4 regions of the Desulfobaculum senezii genome follow, and region 1 is predicted to be linked to each of the others. Evidence: predicted binding sites of a transcription regulator. Region 1 holds the regulator's gene; each other region holds the start of a gene.

What was found. Region 1 encodes sigma-54, which starts transcription at its own class of promoters, with help from an activator protein. Its sites were predicted from a motif close to CTGGCACGGNNNNTGCTT; they were not measured.
Region 2: a site for sigma-54 is predicted at 2,006-2,023, ahead of ACYQ2T_RS06610 (NifB/NifX family molybdenum-iron cluster-binding protein). Genes of this name have one in related genera too.
Region 3: a site for sigma-54 is predicted at 1,437-1,454, ahead of ACYQ2T_RS16150 (NifB/NifX family molybdenum-iron cluster-binding protein). Genes of this name have one in related genera too.
Region 4: a site for sigma-54 is predicted at 1,680-1,697, ahead of ACYQ2T_RS11980 (VgrG-related protein). Genes of this name have one in related genera too.

The regions. Positions count from the first base shown of each region.
Region 1 is NZ_BAAHYU010000002.1:1,565,082-1,568,720, forward strand. Features, by position in the region: gene ACYQ2T_RS07780 (LptA/OstA family protein) at 1-4, shown strand, start outside; gene lptB (LPS export ABC transporter ATP-binding protein) at 6-728, shown strand; gene rpoN (RNA polymerase factor sigma-54) at 953-2,407, shown strand; gene hpf (ribosome hibernation-promoting factor, HPF/YfiA family) at 2,514-3,071, shown strand; gene ACYQ2T_RS07800 (PTS sugar transporter subunit IIA) at 3,068-3,517, shown strand; gene rapZ (RNase adapter RapZ) at 3,520-3,639, shown strand, end outside.
Region 2 is NZ_BAAHYU010000002.1:1,290,346-1,293,984, forward strand. Features, by position in the region: gene ACYQ2T_RS06595 (YjdF family protein) at 1-306, shown strand, start outside; gene ACYQ2T_RS06600 (hypothetical protein) at 372-656, opposite strand; gene ACYQ2T_RS06605 (rubrerythrin family protein) at 797-1,291, shown strand; gene ACYQ2T_RS06610 (NifB/NifX family molybdenum-iron cluster-binding protein) at 1,466-1,960, opposite strand; gene hisF (imidazole glycerol phosphate synthase subunit HisF) at 2,190-2,969, opposite strand; gene hisH (imidazole glycerol phosphate synthase subunit HisH) at 2,959-3,603, opposite strand.
Region 3 is NZ_BAAHYU010000004.1:267,476-271,114, reverse strand. Features, by position in the region: gene ACYQ2T_RS16160 (ATP-binding protein) at 1-518, opposite strand, end outside; gene ACYQ2T_RS16155 (NifB/NifX family molybdenum-iron cluster-binding protein) at 544-903, opposite strand; gene ACYQ2T_RS16150 (NifB/NifX family molybdenum-iron cluster-binding protein) at 904-1,371, opposite strand; gene ACYQ2T_RS16145 (sigma-54 interaction domain-containing protein) at 1,565-2,908, opposite strand; gene hypB (hydrogenase nickel incorporation protein HypB) at 3,060-3,639, opposite strand, start outside.
Region 4 is NZ_BAAHYU010000003.1:652,028-655,666, reverse strand. Features, by position in the region: gene ACYQ2T_RS11980 (VgrG-related protein) at 323-1,612, opposite strand; gene ACYQ2T_RS11975 (HDIG domain-containing metalloprotein) at 1,793-2,347, shown strand; gene ACYQ2T_RS11970 (YhjD/YihY/BrkB family envelope integrity protein) at 2,484-3,639, shown strand, end outside.

The sequences.
Region 1 (3,639 bases):
GTAGCATGAGTGTCCTTTCAGCCAATGATCTGTGCAAGATCTATGGGCAGCGCAAGGTTGTGCAGGATATCGCCGTCAATGTGGCGCAGGGCGAGGTTGTTGGTCTGCTTGGCCCTAATGGCGCGGGCAAGACCACCACGTTCTACATGCTGGCGGGCATCATCAAGCCCAACGGCGGCGCAGTGCACCTTGACGACGAGGCCATCACCATGCTGCCCCTGCACGAGCGCGCCCGCCTCGGCATGAGCTATCTGCCGCAGGAAAGCTCCATCTTCAAAAAGCTGTCCGTGCGGCAGAATCTGGAGATTATTCTGGAGCAGAGCGGGCTGGACAGCGCAGAGCAGAAGCGGCGCGCGGACCAGCTGCTGGACGAGCTTGGCATCACGCGCCTTGCGGACCAGAAGGCCATGCACCTCTCCGGCGGTGAGCGCAGGCGGCTCGAGATCGCCCGCGCGCTTATTCTGAATCCGAAATTCATGCTGCTGGATGAGCCTTTTGCGGGGATTGACCCCATCGCCGTGGATGACATACAAGGAATTGTACGCGGGCTGAAAGAGAAGGGCATTGGCGTGCTCATTTCCGACCATAACGTCCGCGAAACCCTGCGTATTTGCGACAGGGCCTACCTTGTCTACGAAGGCCGCATCATCCTGAGCGGCACTCCGGAAGAAATTTGTGCCGATCCTAAGGCTCGCCGGGTCTACCTTGGCGAGACGTTCTGCCTGTAACCTTCCGGAAATTCTATATAAATCCCTATATTCAAGAACCTTGCCAGTCTTGGTTGCAAGCTTGTTGTGAATGTGGCATGGTGCTTGTGCGGTCGGTAACGAAGTCCGCACAAGCACCATTTTTTTTAGATGCCGTAGGCACTGTCGCACTTCCGCCCCCTTTGACGGGGCAGCCTGATACGGAATCTGCAACGCCAACATTTCGCAAGAAGACATAAGCCAACATGGCACTTGAACTACGACAACAACTCAAGCTCTCTCAGCAACTGGTCATGACACCGCAGTTGCAGCAGGCCATCAAGCTGCTGCAGCTCTCCCGCGTGGAGTTGGTGGACATGGTCCAGCAGGAACTCCTCGAGAATCCCCTTCTGGAGGAGGCCGCCGTCGAGCCGTCGCAGGAGAAGGCCGAGGCCGAGCAGGACGCCCGGTCGGCAGAAGCCGTAGATAACGGCGAAGCCATGGCCGATGGCGTTGGCGATCAGGACGCGATGCAGGGCGCGGATTGGGAAAACTACCTCGGGGAGTTCTCTTCCACGGGGCGGCAGTCCTCGGCGCGTGAAGCGGAAATCCCGGAGGAGGGCTTGTCCTTTGAGGCCCGCCTTTCGTCCAAGCCATCGCTGGAAGGGCATCTGGAATGGCAGATCCGCCTCTCGGACATGACGCCGGAGCAGGTGAACATCGCAGAGGTCATCCTTGGCAACCTTGGCTCGCAGGGCTACCTGCAAAGCACCGTTGAGGAAATCGCCGAGGAAGCCAAGTGCTCCGTGGACGCCGTGGAGGAAACGCTGCACCGCGTCCAGCGCATGGACCCCGTGGGCGTTGCCGCCCGCGACCCGCGCGAGTGTCTGCTTGTGCAGCTGGAGGTCAACGGCTACGACGACCCCATCCTGCACTCCCTCGTCAGCGACCACCTGGAGGACCTTGAAAAGCGCCGCTACAAGCCGCTGGCGCGCAAGTTCCGCCTCACCCTTGAAGGCCTCAAGGAATACCTCGACTTTCTGCAAACCCTCGACCCCATGCCCGGTGCTGCCTTTGGCAGTGGCGAGGCGCAGTACGTCAGCCCGGATGTGCACGTCTACAAGTACGAGGATGACTTCGTCATCGTGCTCAATGACGACGGTTTGCCGCAGCTGACGGTCAATGATTTCTATCTTGATTCCGTGAAGGATGGGCGCGGCGCGCCGGAGAAGGAATACCTGCACGAGCGCCTGCGTTCCGCCCAGTGGCTGATGAAAAGCCTGTACCAGCGCCAGCGGACCCTCTATAAGGTTATGGAGAGTCTTGTGCGCTTCCAGCGTGGGTTCTTTGAGCATGGCGTGACCCGTCTGAAGCCCCTTATCCTCAAGGATGTGGCCGATGACATCGAGATGCACGAATCCACCATCAGCCGCATTACCACCAGCAAGTATGTGTCCACGCCCCATGGCGTGTTCGAGCTGAAATTTTTCTTCAACAGCGCCCTCGGTATGGACGACGGATCGCAGGTCGGCTCCGAGAGCGTGAAGGCACACATCAAGGAACTCATCGGAAAGGAAGATACCAAAAAGCCTCTTTCGGACGAGAAAATCGCCGAGATCCTCAAAGGGCGGCTTCAGGTCAACATCGCACGGCGAACTGTTGCCAAATATCGCAGCTCCCTCGGCATACCGTCCTCCTCCAAACGCAAGCAGGTCTTTTAGGAGGGGCGGAGCGGCGACAACACCCTTTATTTTCAGGCTGAATGCAAGTACACTTTCCTCTATGGTGAGTATTCGATCCAACCCCAGCAGTTAAGGAGGATCGTCGATGAACATCAGCTTGACCTTTAAGAATTTCGAGCCTTCGGACCATCTCAAGCAGTATGCCCGCAAGCGCTTTGAAAAGCTGATCAAGTACGCCGATACCGGCAATGCCGAGTTGCAGATCAACCTGAGTGTGGAGAAGTTTCGCCACATCGCGGAGGTCTCGCTTGCCGGGGACAATATGAACATGTCCGCCGTTGAGGAATCGGAAGACATGTACTCCTCCATCGACCTTGTGCTGGACAAGATGTCCGCACAGGTCCGCAAGATGCGTGAAAAGGACAAGGACCGCCGCCGCGCGCGCGATACCGTGCGCCAGGAGGACGTCGCCGCCCTTGGCGGATTCGACGCCGAGGACATGGACGCCGCATCCGGCCCTGTCATCGTGCAGGCCGACACCTACACGCCCAAGCCCATGATGGCCGACGAGGCCGCCATGCAGCTGGACACCTTCAAGTATGATTTCCTCGTGTTCCGCAACGCTGAAACCGAACGGGTCAATGTCATCTACCGCCGCAAGACCGGCGAGTACGGCCTCATTGATCCCGGGATGTACGAATGAAGCTCGGAGATTTTGTCGATAGCGATTTGATATTCCCTGAACTTTCGGCCAGAACCAAGTCTTCGGTTCTGGCCGAACTTGTGGCCGGGGCTGCGCAGCATGTGCAGGGCATTGACCCTGAACAGGCCAAGGACGTCCTGCTGGAACGGGAATCCCTCGGCACCACTGGAATCGGCGACGGCATCGCCATCCCCCACGGCAAGCTGGAGGGGCTGGACGACATCGTCGTCGTTGCCGCCAGAAGCCGCGAGGGCGTTGACTTTGATGCGCTGGATTTTAAGCCCTGCCACATCTTCTTCCTTGTGCTTGCGCCGGAAAAGGTGGCCGGGATGCACCTGCGCATCCTTGCCCACATCTCCCGTACCCTTAAGGATGAGAAGTTCCGCACGGCCTTCTTGGAGGCTGGCGATAAGGACGAACTGGTCCGCCTTATCAAGGGAGCCTAAGCATGGAACCTGTCGTGCCGGGAGCGGCCACCGAGCCGGATTTTCCCGTCATTATCCTCTCTGGTCTTTCCGGAGCGGGCAAATCCACTGCCCTGAAGGTTTTTGAGGACCTTGGCTTCGTC
Region 2 (3,639 bases), 270 kb from region 1:
CCGACCGGGCCGGAGATAGCCGCCTTTGCCACTGGTTCGCAGTACCAGCGGCTGGCTTTTTCGCGCCCATTTGCGGCGCAGGAGCGGACGCGCCGGGCGGCGAACCCAAAGCGCCAGCACCGCGAGATAGCGCGCGAGCGCAAGGCCGCCCACGGCGTGAGCAAGGCGCGTGATGCCGCCAAGGAGCAGTATCTGGATGACAAACAGATGCGCAGGAAAGCAGCGCGGGAACGTCGCGACGCCCTGCGGGAGCGTCGTTTTGCCGAGCGGCAGGAGAAGCGGCGGCAAAAGCGCCGGGGGCATTAGCGCCGCAGTACGGGGCGCATGACGAAATGGCGCGCAGTCGCCGGTGGATGTGTCATCGCAGCGTATTACGTCGCCGCGCGCCCCTGCCCGACAAGGAGCATCAGGTCGTCAATGTTTGGCTGTCCGCAGGCGGCGGGCTGGTAGTCGAGAAACTGCTTGAGGATAATTTCCCCGCAGCCGGGCGAAAAGTAAAAGACGCTGTACGGGCGGTCGTCCTCGTTGAGGGCATACATTTGCATATCGGCCGCTGCCGTGTTTTGATTCACGGCGTGGATGAACTTGTCCTGAAGCCGGGCGGTTTCTCCGGCCGCGACATCCTGCATGCTGAGCGTTATGCGGTACCAGTCCATGGCTCCTCCTTGGTGCGGGGCGTGGACGGACAACGGATGAATTTTGATGTATCACCGAATAGGCTACATCAGATTGAGGAAAAACGGCAAACCACAAGCGGTTTGCCATCCCCAAAAAAGCTCTCGTAAGGAGACGTGAAATGAGTAAGACCACAGCGAATTTGGAAGCGGCGTTTGCCGGTGAGTCTCAGGCCAACCGCAAGTACCTTGCCTTTGCCGAGAAGGCCGATAAGGAAGGGCTGGCGCAGGTTGCCAAGTTGTTCCGCGCAGCCGCCGCTGCGGAGACGGTGCACGCGCATGCGCACCTGCGTCTGCTCAAGGGCGTCGGTTCCACCAAGGAGAACCTGATGACCGCCATCGCTGGCGAGACGCATGAATTCAAGGAAATGTACCCGGCCATGATTGAGGACGCCAAGGCCGAGGGCGAGCGCGCGGCAGAGCGGTACTTTGGCTTTGCCAACGCCGTTGAGGAAGTGCACGCCTGCCTGTACGAAAAGGCGCTGAATGACCCCGAAGGTCTGCCCGCCACGGAATACTACGTCTGTAGCGTGTGCGGCCACGTGCACGAAGGCAAGCCCACGGAGAAGTGTCCTGTCTGCAATGCCAAGCCCGAGGCATATTTCCTCGTGGACTAACGGCGCGAAAAAGCCAAGACGGCGCGGCTTGTGGCATTGACACCGGCCGCGCCTGTGCGCGCCGGGCTGCCCTGCCGGGCGGCTGCGGCGCGCATGATACGATAGACCGTCCCCGGCCTCGCCGTGGGCGGTCTTTTTTTATGGCACGGGGCCAGTGGATTCGCGGGCTGTGGGTTAGCGTCTGCCGCCACCCATGCCGCGTCCGCCGCCACCGCCCATGCCGCGGCCACAACCGCCACGGCCACCTCGGCCGCCGCCCATGCCCCTACCCATGCCGCACCCTGCGCCGCGTCCGCCGCCTTGGCCCATGCCTTGACCGCGGCCCTGTCCGGGCTGGGGCGTGCTGGGTGCGGTCTGGCCGGATTCGGCCTGAGCGAGGGCGTCGCTGCATGTGGCGGCGTTCACCGTGATGATGCGCAGGCCCGCCTGCGTCAGCGCGGCTTCGGCCTTGGGGCCAACGCGGCCGGTGATAACGGCCTGTACGCCAGCGTCCACAACGGTCTGCGCGGCCTGAATGCCTGCGCCCTGCGGCTGTGTGGCGGCGGTGTTGTCAATGGCTGCGGTCTGGCCGGTTTCCGTGTCGTGGATGAGAAAGACCGGGGCGCGGCCAAAGCGCGGGTCCAGTGCGCTGGTGAGTTCCGGGCCGGTACTGCTGATTGCATACTTCATGAGGAAAGACCTCCTGTTTTGTGTGTTGCTCTGTTGCTTTGAAGTGAGCAAAGGCTGTGCCGGATGTGGAAAGTCAAGGAAGACAAGTGGTTATGATTTTACCCGGTTTTGAAAAGGCGCATGTTTCGCCTGTTTCTGTGCGGGGCAGGGCGCAATATGCGCCCAGACGAAAAAGCCCCCGCGCGGGTGCACGGGGGCTGGAAGTGCCGGAAAGGGGCAGGGTGGGCGTTTACCAGACGCTACGGACTTTGACGCCGCGCTGCTGCATCACGTCCTTGCACTGGCGGATGGAGTATTCGCCGTAGTGGACAATGGAGGCGATGAGCGCCGCGGAGGCGTGGCCTTCGGTGATGGCGTCGGCCATATGTTCGGGCGTGCCAGCACCGCCGGAGGCGATGACCGGGATGTGCACGGCGTCGGCGATGGTGCGGGTCAGGTTCAGCTCGTAGCCGTCCTTGGTGCCGTCCGCGTCGATGGAGTTGACGCAGAGTTCGCCTGCGCCAAGGGCCTCGGCGCGCTTCGCCCATGCGATGGCGTCCATGCCCATGTGCTTGCGGCCACCGTGGATGACAATTTCATAGCCAGAGGGAATCGACTCGGACACGGGAACGCGCAGGACGTCCATGCCCACCACGATGCACTGCGAGCCAAAAGCCGCCGCGCCTTCGGAGATGATGTCCGGGTTCTTTACGGCGGCGGAGTTGACGGAAATCTTCTCCGCACCGGCAAGGAGCACGTCGCGCATATCGCTGACGGTGGAGATGCCGCCGCCAACGGAGAAGGGGATGAAGATTTCCTGCGCCACGGCTTCCACAACCTTGAGCATAATGCCGCGGCGCTCGTGCGAGGCGGTGATGTCGTAGAAGACCAGCTCGTCCGCGCCTTCCTCATAGTAGGTGCGCGCGGTGTCCACCGGGTCGCCGATGTCGATGTTGTCCTTGAACTTGATGCCCTTGGTCAGCCTGCCGTCGCGGACATCAAGGCACGGGATGATGCGCTTACTCAGCATTTTTGACCTCCAGGCAGTAGTCGTGGAAATTCTTGAGCAGGGCGAGGCCAGGCCTGCCGCTCTTTTCGGGATGGAACTGCACGGCCCACAGGCCTTCGCGCCCGTGCATGGCGCAGAATTCGTGCCCGTAGGTGGTGGTGGCCAGAACATACTGTGCGTCCGCGTCCGGGTAGTAGCTGTGCACGTAGTAGAACTCCGCACCCGGCTCAATGCCCCGGAACAGGCGCTCGTCGGGATTCTTCGGCGTGACGGCGTTCCAGCCCATATGCGGGATGCGCACGGGGGTGCCGTCCTCTTCGGTCATGTCGCCGTCAAAGCGGCGGCAAATGCCGGGGATGATGCCGAGGGTGGTGGTGTTGTTCTCCTCCGACGAGTCGAGCATAATTTGGCAGCCCACGCAGATGCCAAGGAGGGGCTTGCCGCTGTCGATAAGCGAGGAGAGAACGGAGTCCAGACCGGTGGAGGTCAGTTCATTCATGGCCTGACCTGCCGCCCCCACACCGGGAAAGATGACGCCGTCTGCACTGCGCAGAACGTCCGCATTGTCCGTGATGGTGCATTCTATGCCCAGATGGTCGAGGGCGCGGCGGACGGAAGTCTGGTTTCCGGCCTTGTAGTCGAGTATTGCGAGCATGTCTTTCTCCTTCGTAGAACTCAGCAAATTAGACAA
Region 3 (3,639 bases), on a different contig from region 1:
TCGATAATGCGCACGTCCGCCTCGGGCGAGTCCTTTTTGACGGCCTGAATGAGCGGCGGAGCCATGGCTTCGCCGATGCGGAGTTCACCGCCGGTGACGATGAGCCCCTTGGCGCCGGAAACCGTGGCCGGGCCTTGCCTGACGATGCCGATTTCGCGCTCGCCCTCGGTGATGGCGTTTGCTGGGCATGCAAGGTTGCACAGGCCGCATCCGTGACAGAGTTCGGGAAAGACCATGACCGAACCGCCCATCATGATGAGCGCCTTAAAGCGGCAGAGGTCCACGCATTTGCGGCACTCCTCGCCGAGGCAGGCGTCCTCGTCCACGACGGGGACGGGCACGCTCTCGGTGCGGGTTTCGGTCCAATCCGGCTTGAGGAAAAGGTGCAGGTTGGGCTCCTCCACGTCGCAATCCAGCGCCGTGACATGGGTGCCCCGCGAGGCAAGCCATGCGGCGAGGTTTGCGGAGACTGTGGTTTTGCCCGTGCCGCCCTTTCCGCTGGCAACGGCTATATTCAGCATCGTGGTATCCATTCTCCCCGGCCTACCAGTGGCCTTCCTTGTCGGCGGCGTCGGCTGCGCTCAGCTTGCCGGACTTGAAGGCGTCCAGCGCTTCCTGCACGGTGCCCGCCGCGCCAAGGTAAATGTCAATCTTGCCCTTGTTCAGTGCAGTGAAGGCCTTGGGGCCAACGTGGCCGGTGATGACGGCCTGTGCGCCCGTGCGGGCCACATTCTGCGCGGCCTGAATGCCCGCGCCCTGCGCCAGGGTAAGGTTCTGCGTGTTGTCTGCGTAGTCGATGTCGCCGCTTTCGGTATCCACAAGGACGAATCCGGCGGCGCGGCCGAAGCGGGGGTCGATGGAGCTGTCCAGAGTCTGGCCCTGACTGGTGATGGCGATTTTCATCTATGCGCCTCCCTTTTTCGGAGTATTTCCCGTGCCTCGTCCGTGACCCATGCCGTGCCCCTGTCCGCAGCCCTGACGGCGTTCGCGGCAACCGGGAGCGATAAGGTCGCTCTCCATGCGGCCTCTGCCGCAGCGTCTGCCGCCGCATCCGGGCATGGCGAGATGTTCGAGACTATCGTCCAGCACGGCGCTGAGCACGTCTTCAATGGTGCCCCGCACCCATGGGCGAACGTCCAGCCCGGCCTGAAGCAGCATCCGGCGCGTACAGCCGGTGACGCCACCACAGACGAGGGAGTCCACCTTATAGGAGGTGAGGGCGCTTACAAGGCGCGCGGTATCGTTCTGGGCGATGTCGAAGCCCCCGGCGGGGGTCGCCGTGCCGTCCTCTACGCGGTAGAGGCGGAAGCTCGTTGTGTTTTCGAGCAGAGAGGCCAGCCGGTCTTCGAAGCATGCCAAACAGAGGTTCATGCGTGGTCCTCGGCAACGGGATTGTGGGCGTGGCGAAATGCCATGGCCCGTGTTCGGGAGGAGATGAGCATAGATGGTGCCAAAATGTGCTTTTGGTTGAAAAGTGTTGAAATTCAGCATGTTGCGCTATGTGCGCTGTGCCCCGTAATCGTAAAACAGGCGAAAAAAAAGCCCGCGCTATGGCGGGCAGGGCTTAAAATTCGCCCATATCCTGACAGCGGCGTATCATGCGCCGGAGTGTGTCCTTGGAGATTTCCAGCTCGCGGCAGGTCTTCATACGTTTGCCGCCGTTACGGGCCAGCGCGCGGGCCACGGCGCGGCATTTGATGCGCTCCAGCGACATGGGCTGGTCGTCACCGGCTGCGATGGGCGCGGCGTCCTCTTCGGGCTGGAGGTGCTCGGGCAGGTGCTCCACCTGCACAAAGCCGGAGGGGCAGAGGATGAACGCGAATTCAAGGACGTTTTCCAGCTCGCGAACGTTGCCGGGGAAGGGGTGGCGCATGAGGATGGACAGCACGTCCTCGGACACGCCTTCCACGTCCTTGCCCTGCAGGGCGTTGAGCTTGCGCACAAAGTAGTCCACCAGCAGGGGGATGTCCTCGCGGCGTTCGCGCAGGGCGGGCAGGTGCATCTGCGCGACGTTCAGGCGGTAATAGAGGTCTTGGCGGAAGGTGCCTTCATCCACGAGGGCCTGCAGGTCGCGGTTGGTGGCGGCGATGACGCGGACATCGGCCTTCACGGGCGTTTCGGACCCCAGCGGCTCAAAGACTTTTTCCTGCAAAACGCGCAGGAGCTTCACTTGCAGGTTCTGCGGCATATCGCCGATTTCGTCGAGGAACAGCGTGCCGCCGCGCGCGGTTTGAAAGCGTCCGGCCTTGTCGCGTTTGGCGTCGGTGAAGGCTCCGGCCTTGTAGCCAAACAGCTCCGACTCCAGCAGGGTGTCCGGCAGTGCGCCGCAGTTGACGGCGACAAAGGGCCCGCCCTTGCGGCTGCTGAGGTTGTGGATGGCGCGGGCGAACAGCTCCTTGCCGGTGCCGGACTCGCCAAGCAGCAGCACCGTGGCCTGACTTTTGGCGATGTGCGGCAATATGCGGAAGGTGCGCGACAGGGCCTCGGATTTGCCCACGATGTCCTCAAAGGTGTAGGACTCCTGCATTTCCTTGCGGATGAGGTGGATGTCCGTGAGGTCGCGGAAGGTCTCCACGCCGCCTACGACGTTGCCGTCGCAGTCGTACAGGGGCGAGGCGGAGATGGAGATGGGCACCTTCTCCCCGTCCGGGCGGACGATGAAGATGGACTTGTTGGAGATGGAGCCAGTTTCGCGCAGGCAGGTGCGCAGGGCGCAGTCGCCGTCGCAGATGCTGGAGTGGAAGACCTCCCAGCATTTTTGGCCGATGGCTTCCTCCGCGGGCACGCCCGTGATGCGCGAGGCCGCCTGATTAAAGGACGTAATGGTCCAGTCCAAGTCCACGGTGAACACACCGTCGGCAATGGAATTGAGGATGGCTTCTCCGGGGAGATTGTCCGGGAACGGCATTGGCTCCTGTCTCCTTACGTAGCCCGCTTGCCCACAGGGGGGAGAAGCGGACAAGGAGCATGCGCCGCGCGGCGCATGCTCCTTGATGATGTCGTCTTTGGCGCGGCGTTGTGCGCGGGGGACGGCGCAGCGGTGCTGGCCGTGCGGCGCGCTATTCGGCCTGCTTCTTTTCCTTCACCTTCTGGCGCAGCCATGCGTACCAGCCGTCGAGGCCTTCGCAGGTCTTGCAGGAGACGGGGTAGATGCTGATGTCCTTGTTCAGGCCGGTGGCGAAGCGGCGGGCCTTTTCCATGTCAAAGTCCACGTAGGGCAGCAGGTCGATCTTGTTCAGGACCATGACGGCGGATTCGGCAAAGAGCAGTGGGTACTTCTCCGGCTTGTCGTCGCCTTCGGTCACGGACAGCAGGGCGACCTTGAAGTCTTCGCCCACTTCAAATTCGGCAGGGCACACAAGGTTGCCCACGTTTTCCACGAACAGGATGTCCAGTCCCTCAAGGTCGATGGACTCAAGGGCTTCCAGAATCATGGAGCCGTCGAGGTGGCATGCGCCGTCGGTATTAATCTGCACGGCCTGCGCGCCAGTGGCGGCAACGCGCTTGGCGTCGTTGTCCGTGAGGATGTCGCCCTCGATGACGGCCATTTTGAACTCGTTGCGCAGGTCTTCCAGCGTACGCTCCAGCGTGGAGGTCTTGCCGGACCCGGGGGAGCTGATGAGGTTCAGCACCAGCACC
Region 4 (3,639 bases), on a different contig from region 1:
TACGCCCGAACAGTGCGCCCAGACAGTGCCCTCTGCCGCTCCGCCGCCGCACGGCCGGGAACCTTCCCCTGCCCTATGGCGCGCGGCGTCCGCCACAGCCCCACATGCACCAACCCCGGACGCGTTGCCGCATCCGGGGTTGAAAAGCGTGGCCCGCCGCCACAAGCGCGCCATAAAGCTGACGCGCCGCGTATTTTTTCCGGCCAAGCTGGCCCGTTGTCTTGCAGACGATTCTAACAGAACGCGGCGCAAGGCACGCGGACAGTCCGCGCCCACAGGATGACCGCGTTACACGGCCAAAACGCCGCCGGTCTCCGCCCTTCTAGGCAAGCATGCCGGACAGGGTCGTATCCCCGCCGTCAAACAGCGACAGCGCAAGCTCCATCTCGCTGGCAAAGCGGCTGTGCACCGCACTGCGGACCCGCTCCGTGGAGGAGCCAAACTGGCCGCTGCGGTGGGCGTACACTTCCTGAATAAGCGACTTGCCAAAGTCATCGGCGCCATTTCTGTTCACAGCATCCACGGCGCTGGCAAAGATGCGCGCCGAGCCGGATGCCCCGTGCTGTACGGCGGTGCTCCACAGCACCTGCGCCAGCACGCCGCCCTCGCCTTCAAGGTCCAGCCCTGTCAGCTCGGCCACCTTACGCGCCGCCGGCAGGAAGTGCGTCTCGCGGATGAACTCGTGCTGCACATCGGCAAAGCGCTCCGGCTCCGCCTGCGCAATATCCTTCCACGCGGCGGGAACGGCTCCCGTGGTGGAACCAGTGTTGGCTTTGCCCGCACCGCGCAGGGCCTCGGCCCACTTGGGCGCGTGGCGGTCAAGGTATGTCAGAAAACCGTCAAAGGTCCCCGCGCGCGATGAAATCTGATACATGCCGTAGGACGTGCCGCCCACCCGGTCATACCCGATCACGCCGGGGTCGCCATTGGATTCAAAACGCGCCGCCAGCAAGCCTGCAAGGCGCGCGGCCTCGCGACTGCCATAGGCCTTATTTTCCATAGCCTGCGTTGCCGCCTGCCGTGAGGGCGATTCAGCGGACGTGTGGCCTGCGGCCTGCGCCATTACAGCGCCTGCCGCAGCGTCGGCGTCAGCTGTGGTCCCGGCCTTGGCGGCCTGCACGGCCGCACTGCCTGGCTGGGCGCCGGCGTCGGTCTTGGCGCTGACTGTGGCAAAGGAATCGCCCGCAGCGCCGTGGTGTTGCGCCGTGGTCATGGCCTCGGCGCGTTGTCTGTGGTGGACGTTACGCAGGGTCTCCAGCATGGTTGCCAACGCATTGGCGCCGCCCAGCGCGCCGGGGAAGGTTCCCTCGCCGCCGCTCCGCGCGTCGCCGCCAGAGTCCGACAACGTGTCGATGAGCATGGAGGCGTCCGTCAGCCCTGCGAATTCGCTGGCCTGATGCGCCCCGCCCTCACCGGTCATACCGTTTATGAATTCCCGGCCCAGCATCAGCTGGCCTTCAACGCCCGTGTATGTTCCCGGGCCGCCGGTAAGAATGCTCTGCAACATACTGCCAAAGGCCGCATCCCCTAGCGGCAGGCCCTGCCCGCCGCGGAACTGCGATATCTTCTGAAGCGCCGCAATCTGTTTGGTTATGCTACTTAATCTATTCATGTACACGCTCTCCTAACGGGAATGACGACGTCGAAAAACCGACGATTCCCCCTCTCAGCAGGGTATTAAGCAATAAGCATGCCTAGATACTGAAACACCGCAATTCCAGCGAAGCATTTGCCCTTTTTGGCGTCTTTCCTGTAGGCTTGCCGCATACATTATCTTTTTGAGGAGATACCAATGATGACACGAGACGAAGCGCTGGCCCTTATTACCACGCAAAATCCCGAACCGCACCTGATCAATCACGCCAAGCAGACCGAAGCCATCATGCGCGCCCTTGCGCCGCAGTTTGAGGCGGACGCCGAGCTGTGGGGCATCACCGGCCTGCTGCACGACCTTGACTACCCCATGACCAAAGACACCCCCGAACAACACGGCGCCATGGCCAAAGATATGCTGGACGGGAAAATGCCAGAAGACGCCCTGCACGCCATCATTGCCCACAATGAAGAATGCACCGGCGTTGCCGCCGAGAGCACTTTCGACTACGCCCTGCGCGCGGCAGAGACCGTCACCGGCCTCATCTCCGCCGCCGCCCTTGTGCGCCCCACCCGCATGGACGGCATGAAGGCCAAAAGCCTGAAAAAGAAAATGAAGGACAAATCCTTCGCCGCCAGCGTCAACCGCGAGCGCATCCACGAGTGTGACAAGCTGGGCATGGACCTTGGCGCGTTTTTGACCCTGTCCATCACCGCTATGGCCGGTGTGGCCGAGGAAACCGGCATCGCCTAGCCCCCTATGGCGCGCGCCCACCCCGCGCCAGTTTGACGAAAACCAAACACGGGCACGAAGCCGCCACAGCGCCCTTCGTGCCCGCCAAACGCTCACCCAGCGGATGCCCGCATCCGCGCCACCACTGGAGGACGCCGTGTTCCGCCTCCCCCGCGTTCACGACCCACTTGATGAAACCAGCTCCTTTGCCGAAAAGCAGCTGGCGCGCCTGATGCGCTGGCTGTATATGATCGGCCGGGGCTTTGTGGCCGACCAGTGCCTGCTGCGCGCCTCGGCGCTGGCCTATACCACCGTCCTCTCCATGGTGCCGCTTTTGGCCGTGGCGTTCTCCATTTCCAAGGGCTTTGGGTTCCAGAACTCTACCTTCATCCGCACCCTGCTCATGCAGGCCACCACAGGCAACCCCGAGGTGGTGGAAACCATCATCGGCTACATTAACAACACCAACGTCAGCACGCTGGGCGTAGCCGGCGTGACACTGCTCTTCATGACGGTTATCTCGCTGCTGGGGAACATTGAGGCCAGTTTTAATTCCATTTTTGGCGTCAAGAGCCAGCGCAGCCTGTGGCGCAAGTTCTCGGACTATCTGGCCGTGACCATGGTCTGCCCACTGCTCATCATCGTCGCCATCAGCTCCACGGCGTCGCTCCAGAGTACGCACGTGGTGCAACAGATTCTGAGCGTTTCGGTCTTCAGCACGCTGTACATCGCCCTGCTCAAGCTGCTGCCTTATTTCACCACGTGGCTGGCGCTTATTTTTATTTATGTCTTTATCCCCAACACGCGGGTGCGCTTTCCCGCCGCCCTCGGCGGCGCGGTCATCGCTGGCAGCCTGTGGCAGTTGGTGCAAATGGCCTACATCCAGTACCAAGCCACCTCCACCAACTACAACGCCATCTACGGCAGCTTTGCGCAGGTGCCGCTGTTTCTCATCTGGACCTTTATCAGCTGGATTATCGTCCTGCTGGGCGCGGAAATCTGCTTCGCCCTCCAGTATAGCGAAAGCTACTACAGCGAGGCGCGCATGAACGAGTACAGCTTTGACGACAGGCAAAAGCTGGGGGTACTCGTCCTCGCCCTTATCACGCATATGTTTCAAAGCGGACGGCCCACACCCACCAATGAGGACATCGCCCACCGCCTTGGCGCGCCGGTGAAGCTGGTGAACCATGTGATGTTCATGCTTGCCCAAAGCGGCGTGGTGGTTAAAGTTGACCGCGAGCGCGGCGAGGCATACACCCTTGCCCGTCCCCCGCAGAGCGTTCGCATCGTGGACGTAATGCAATCGCTGG